2 regions of the Pseudomonas sp. NPDC077451 genome follow, and region 1 is predicted to be linked to the other one. Evidence: riboswitches for the same ligand, from Rfam matches in the RefSeq annotation. Region 1 holds a riboswitch; the other holds the start of a gene.

What was found. A riboswitch is a leader RNA that binds a small molecule or an ion and turns the genes downstream of it on or off. The one in region 1 is predicted to bind cobalamin.
Region 2: linked by a shared signal. The riboswitch ahead of ACIGHL_RS11290 (TonB-dependent receptor) and the one ahead of ACIGHL_RS12625 (energy-coupling factor ABC transporter permease) in region 1 are both predicted to bind cobalamin.

The regions. Positions count from the first base shown of each region.
Region 1 covers NZ_JBITVX010000006.1:277,924-281,332, reverse strand. The annotation lists gene cobJ (precorrin-3B C(17)-methyltransferase) at 1-1,312, shown strand, start outside; cobalamin riboswitch at 1,358-1,556, shown strand; gene ACIGHL_RS12625 (energy-coupling factor ABC transporter permease) at 1,593-2,243, shown strand; gene cobF (precorrin-6A synthase (deacetylating)) at 2,268-3,038, opposite strand; gene ACIGHL_RS12615 (vWA domain-containing protein) at 3,073-3,409, opposite strand, start outside.
Region 2 covers NZ_JBITVX010000005.1:302,823-306,231, forward strand. The annotation lists gene dxs (1-deoxy-D-xylulose-5-phosphate synthase) at 1-1,640, shown strand, start outside; cobalamin riboswitch at 1,900-2,112, shown strand; gene ACIGHL_RS11285 (hypothetical protein) at 2,068-2,193, shown strand; gene ACIGHL_RS11290 (TonB-dependent receptor) at 2,196-3,409, shown strand, end outside.

The DNA.
Region 1 (3,409 bases):
TGTGCTGGAGGTCAGCCCGGCCATCACCACCAGCGGCGAGCTGCGCTTCGGCGCCTGCTTGCTCTCCCCGCCCCCCGGTTATGTGCTGGCGGATCTGGACCAAGGCAAACGCTTTGTCAGTGATCTGCTGGCGGGCGCGCCGGTGCGCGTCGAAGGCCCGGCGCCCTGGCTGGATGAACTCAGCCTGCCGCTCGACCCGCACGCGCAACACCGGGTGACCGTCAGCCCGCTCAGGCAGGAAGACGCGTCTACCCTCTGCATCCACCCCAAGCAGGTTGCGATCCATGTCGAACACGGGGGCCCGGCGCTGGATGCCGAGGTGCACCGACTGATCGATGAGTCCGGCGTTTCTCTGCACAGCCTCGCCTGCCTCATCGCTCCGCTCGACCTCATGACCGACGCCGATGTGCAGTACACCGCCAACCAGCTGGGCCTGCCGATCCGCTTCAGCGATGACATCAAGCAGCTGCCGCCGCAGCACAGCCGCAGCCAGCGCGCACAACTGTTACTGGCAGATGAGCCCATCGACATAGAGAAGATCGGTCAGCCACGCGGCTCGCTGACGGTGATCGGCCTCGGGCCCGGCGCACCCGAGTTCATGGTGCCTGCGGCGCGGCAGGCACTGGACGAGGCGCAGGACCTGCTCGGTTACGAAACCTATATAAAGATGGCCGGCCCGCTAAGGCCAGGCCAGGTCAGCCACAGCAGCGACAACCGCGAGGAGCTGCAGCGTGCAGCCCACGCCTTCGAGCTCGCTGCCAGCGGCCGGCGGGTGGTGGTGATTTCCTCCGGTGACCCCGGCGTGTTTGCCATGGCGGCCGCGGTACTGGAAGCGCTCCACGCTTCAAGCGACCCACGTTGGCACGCAGTGAATCTGCAAGTGCTACCAGGGGTTTCGGCGGCGCTTGCCACCGCCGCCAAAGCCGGCGCGCCGCTTGGCCACGATTTCTGCATGCTCTCGCTATCGGACAATCTCAAGCCCTGGGCCATGATTGAAAAGCGCCTGGAGCATGCGGCAGCGGCCGATCTGGTCATGGCCTTCTACAACCCCATTTCCAAGGCGCGACCCTGGCAGCTCGGCCGGGCCCTGGAGATCATCCGTCGACAGCGCGCTCCGGAAACCTTGGTGGTGCTGGGCCGCGACATAGGCCGTCCAGCCGAAGCACTGACGGTAACCAGCCTGGGAGAGCTCACGCCCGAGCAGGTGGACATGCGCACCCTGGTCATCATCGGCTCGTCGCAGACCTGCCGGTTCGCCAAACCAGACGGAGGCGACTGGGTTTACACCCCCAGAAGCTATCCGGCCTCCTGAACCGAGCCCGCGTTTTAGACGTGCTCAATACAAGCAAACCCATTACCCTAGCGGCGCTTGATGGTTCTGCCCCAAAGGCAGAGGCAAGAGGGAAGCAGGTACGCCCACAGGCTATTCCTGCGCTGCCCCCGCAACTGTGAACGGCGAGTTCACCTGCAATGAAGTCACTGGCCTGATCGGCTGGGAAGACGCAGGTGCACGACGACCCGCGAGCCAGGAGACCTGCCATCAGCGTGCCGATACCGGCGCCTTTCAACTCGCATCCCTCGGAGGGAGAACGATGCATATCGAACCTGGCGTACTCAACGCCGCAAAAATCGTCTTTGCCAACGCTGCTGCCGTTTCCACATTGGCAGTGTTCCTGCCCAAGCTGATGTGGCGGCCGGATATCTGGATCAAGACCCTGCTCGCCGCGCTGTTCTTCTCCATATTCATGGAGGTCTTTCACATGCCGGTTGGCGCCTCGGAGCTGCACTTCGTGGGTGCGTCGGCGGTGTACGTGATTTTCGGATTCGTGCCGACGCTGTTCGGCTTCGCCATTGGCCTGCTGTTGCAAGGGCTGCTGTTCGAACCGACCGATCTGGTGCACCTGGCAGTCAACTCGCTGTCGCTGATCCTGCCGCTGATCGCCGCCCATGGCCTGCTTGGCCGGCACTTCTTCGCTGAAGGCGGGCGCGTTATTCGCTGGGCCGAAGTCGTCAAGTTCGACGCGGCCTTCTATGGCGGCGTGGTGCTGATGGTCGGTTTCTGGCTGTCGCTGGGTAACGAACCCACGCCGCTGCAGAATTGGGCGTTGTTCGCTGTGTCCTACCTGCCGCTGGTATTGCTCGAGCCGCTGTTTACCTGCCTGGTGGTGCGCACGCTCAAGCGCAACGCGGACAACCCGCTGATCAGCCGCTTCACCACGGTCAAAACCCTCGCAACCGCCTGATCAAGGCTCGCCCGGCGCTGACGTTCAAGCCTCGTCAGCGCTGCGGCGACGCAGCAGATAGCTGTCCATGATCCAGCCATGCCGCTCGCGCAACTCGGCGCGGGTGCTGCGAATCTCCTCCGCAACCTCCCCTACCTTTCCCGCAATCAGCACCTCATCCGCAGTGCCCACGTATGCGCCCCAGTAAATATCCATCTCCTGATCGACGAACAGGCAATAGGTGTCCCGCGCATCGAGCATCACCAGCACGCTATCCAGCCCCTCAGGAAAGCCCTCGGCCAAACGCCGGGCCGGCATGACCTGAAAAGCCTGGCCGATGCTGTTGAAGCAGACCTTATGCCGGGCCGCTAGCGCCTGCAGACTGGTGATGCCGGGAATCACCTCGTAGGTGATCGGCTCCGGGCTGGCTTGCACGATGTCCTCGACGATACGCAGCGTGCTGTCATACAGCGCAGGATCACCCCAGACCAGGAAGCCGCCCACCTCACCCTCGGCCAGCTCATGGTGAACCATCTGCTCGAACACCCGCTGCTTGTCCTGATTGAGATCGACAACGGAGGCCCGGTAGTCGGCGACACCTCGAACGCGCTCGGGGCATTCGGCTTCGACGAAGCGATACCCCGGCTGTTCGATGAAGCGCTCGCAGATGTGCTTGCGCAGGTGGATAAGCGAATCCTTCGAGGCGCCCTTGTCCATCAGGAAAAACACGTCGACGCGGTTCAGCGCCTTGATCGCCTGTACCGTCAGGAAATCGGGATCGCCTGCGCCAATGCCAATGATCAACAGGGTCTTCACGGGGTTAGGCTCCATTGCGCTAAAGGTTTGTCGTTTAGATAGGGTGATTCAGGGTCGCGAGCGTATCGATGTGTCGATACTCCGCGCCCAGTTGTTCGGCCAATTGCCGTGCGCGGCCTAGGCGAATCGGCGAACTCTCGATATCCACCAGCAGGGCCGGACAGCGGCTTGGATCCAGGGCTCCCGCGTCACGCAGCCGGCCATCCGTGAGGATCAGCAGCCGATGCTGCTCGGCGGGCTTCAGACGTTGTCGACGCGTCTGCCAATCGGCCGCCTGCTGCAGTGCGTCCAGCAAGGGCGTACCGCCTCCGGCACCAAGATCAGCCAGCCATTGCTGCTGTGCAGTTGAAACCTTGCGACCCGGCCACACC
Region 2 (3,409 bases), on a different contig from region 1:
AGGCCTATCCGCACAAAATTCTCACCGGGCGCCGCGAGCGCATGGACAGCCTGCGCCAGAAGGACGGCCTCGCCGCCTTCCCACGCCGTAGCGAGAGCGAGTACGACACCTTTGGCGTCGGCCACTCCAGCACCTCGATCAGCGCCGCACTGGGCATGGCCATCGCCGCCCGCATGCAGGGCAAGAAGCGCAAGTCCATCGCGGTCATCGGCGACGGCGCGCTCACGGCAGGCATGGCCTTCGAAGCACTGAACCATGCGCCGGAAGTCGGTGCGGACATGCTCGTAGTGCTCAACGACAATGACATGTCGATCTCGCGCAATGTCGGCGGACTGTCCAACTACCTGGCCAAGATCCTTTCCAGCCGCACCTATTCGAGCATGCGCGAAGGCAGCAAAAAGGTCCTCTCGCGCCTGCCCGGTGCCTGGGAAATCGCCCGCCGCACCGAGGAGTACGCCAAGGGCATGCTGGTCCCAGGCACGCTGTTCGAAGAACTCGGCTGGAACTACATCGGCCCGATCGACGGCCATGATCTGCCGACGCTGATCGGCACCCTGCGCAACATGCGCGACCTCTCCGGCCCACAGTTTCTGCATGTGGTCACCAAAAAGGGCAAAGGCTTCGCTCCGGCGGAAGTCGACCCGATCACCTGGCACGCGATCAGCAAGCTTGACCCCATCGGCGGCCCGGTCAAGCCGAAGAAACCCAGCGGCCCGAAGTATTCCAACGTGTTCGGCCAATGGCTGTGCGATATGGCTGCGGTAGACCCACGCCTGATGGGTATCACCCCGGCGATGAAGGAAGGCTCGGATCTGATCGATTTCAGCGAGCGTTATCCGGACCGCTATTTCGACGTCGCGATTGCCGAGCAGCATGCGGTTACGCTGGCTGCAGGCATGGCCTGCGAAGGTGCCAAGCCGGTCGTGGCGATCTATTCGACCTTCCTGCAACGCGCCTACGATCAACTGATCCATGACGTCGCGGTGCAGAACCTCGATGTGCTCTTCGCGATCGACCGCGCCGGGCTGGTCGGCGAAGACGGCCCGACCCATGCGGGCAGTTTCGACCTGGCCTATTTGCGCTGCATCCCCGGCATGCTGGTAATGACACCGAGCGACGAGAACGAGATGCGCCGGATGCTCACCACTGGCTACCACTTCCAAGGTCCCGCCGCGGTGCGTTATCCACGCGGCACCGGCCCGAACGCAATGATCGAACCGGGCCTCGAACCGCTTGAAATCGGCAAGGGCGTGGTGCGTCGCGAGGGTACGCAGGTCGCGCTGCTGGTGTTTGGCGTGCAACTACCGGACGCCATGCAGGTTGCCGAAACCCTGAACGCAACAGTCGTAGACATGCGTTTCGTCAAACCCCTGGATGAGGCATTGGTGCGCCAGATAGCCGACAGCCACGCGCTGTTGGTGACCATCGAGGAGAACAGCATCATGGGCGGTGCCGGCAGTGCGGTCGGAGAGTTCCTCGCCGCGCAAAACCTGAGCACACCGCTCCTTCAACTGGGCCTGCCTGACTACTACGTCGAACATGCCAAACCCAGCGAGATGATCAGGGAGTGCGGACTGGACGCCGCCGGTATCGAGGCGGCAGTCAAAGCGCGACTGGCAAGGCTGCACACTCAGCCGTAGGATCCAGCGCCGCCATGGGCAACAGCGAGGCGGTCTGGGTATATGGGAGTCGAATTTCCATACCTCGATCTTCGCTGGGTCCGGGGATGGATGAAACATCATCCACACGACGCTGCCGAAGCTGGGCCGGGCGGATCAATCCCTCCCGGGCCGAGAGCGTCCTAAGCCCCCAACCGATCAGCTCTGTTTACCGCGGCCTTGCACTGAGGCGCGTCGCTCATTCGCTTGTCTTTCCCCAGCCCAGGCCGTAAGGTTCGCGCGATTTCCTATCCGCCCAGGTGTGCACGACCGCCAGGTCCGCATTAAACGGGAAGCCGGTGCGCTCGAAGAGCAAGGCCGGCGCTGCCCCCGCAACGGTAATCGACCGTGATCCAAGGATCACCGCCCGCTCAACCGCCACTGTGCCCAGCACGGGAAGGCGAGCGCGGTGCGCGTCGAAAGCCCGGAGACCGGCCTGGCGGATTCGACTGGTGTTGCGGAGGGCAGCACCGTCAAGCGCGGCTGCGTGCCCTTGCGCTTGTTCCTGCCCTTCTCAAAAGCGCTGAACTTTTGAGGATGTTCGACTTGAAGCCGTCTCGTACCATGCTTGCGCTGGCCCTGATACCGGGCGCTGCTGCCGCCCTGGAACCTTATCAGGCTCCACCAATGGTCATCACCCGAGCGACCGCTCTGGAACGGCCCGCCCCTGCCAGCACCCGCGTGATAGATAGGGATGAAATCGAGCGGAGTGCAGCCAGTAGCCTGATAGAGGTGCTGAACGGGAAAGCTGGTATTCAGATCCGCGACACGCTGGGCGACGGCAATCATGCCTCCATCAGCCTGCGTGGTTTCGGTGATAACGCAGTCAACAACGTGCTGGTTATGGTCGATGGCAGAAGGCTGAACAATCCCAGCTTGAGCGGTCCGGATCTGAACAGCGTGCCGCTCGCTAACATCGAGCGAATCGAGATCTTGCGCGGTGCTGGAACCGTCCTATATGGCGACCAAGCGGTAGGAGGGGTGATCAATATCATCACTCGTCGCCCGACTGGCAACGAAGCCTATGTCGAAACGACCCAGGGCAGTCACGATCTGGAGGCCTACCGGGGACATGTGTCGCAAGAGCTCGGAGGCGGTTTTTCAGCCTTTGCTAGCGGCGAGACAAGGAACGCTGACAACTATCGTGACCACAACAACGCCAGCTACCGCGATGTGTTCGGCCGTCTCCGGTATGAACATGCCAACGGCTGGTTGCTGTACGAGTATCAGAATGTAGACGACGAGCTTCTATACCCGCGCAGCCTCACCATCGTGCAGCGCCGTGCTGATCGCAAGGCCAGCACCTCGAACGAGTGGAACAACAGCAAAACCGACGTGCATCGCGTTGCTGGCGAACAGGCGTTTGGCCGCCACTGGACAGGCAACCTGGATTACACCATCAGAGACAGCGACGGGAATGGACTGATTTCCGGCAGCCCGTTCACCGAAGGCACCAGGGTGGAAACCATCAGCCCCCGCATCACCGCCAACTGGGACAGCGCGGCCGGCCGCAGTGAATGGTTGTTGGGGTTTGACCACCTGAGAGCTGATTACCAGGCGGCGTATAGGCTCTATCCTTCGCTCAGCAGTCTCGCTGAACAAACGCAGCGGGACTGGTATACACAACTCAGCCAGCCACTGACCGATCGCGTCACGCTCAGCCTTGGTTATCGCATCAGTGAAGCCGTCGACCAACACAACGGCCGCAAGCGCAGTGACAACGAAGACAGCTCAAGCATTGCGCTGGGCTG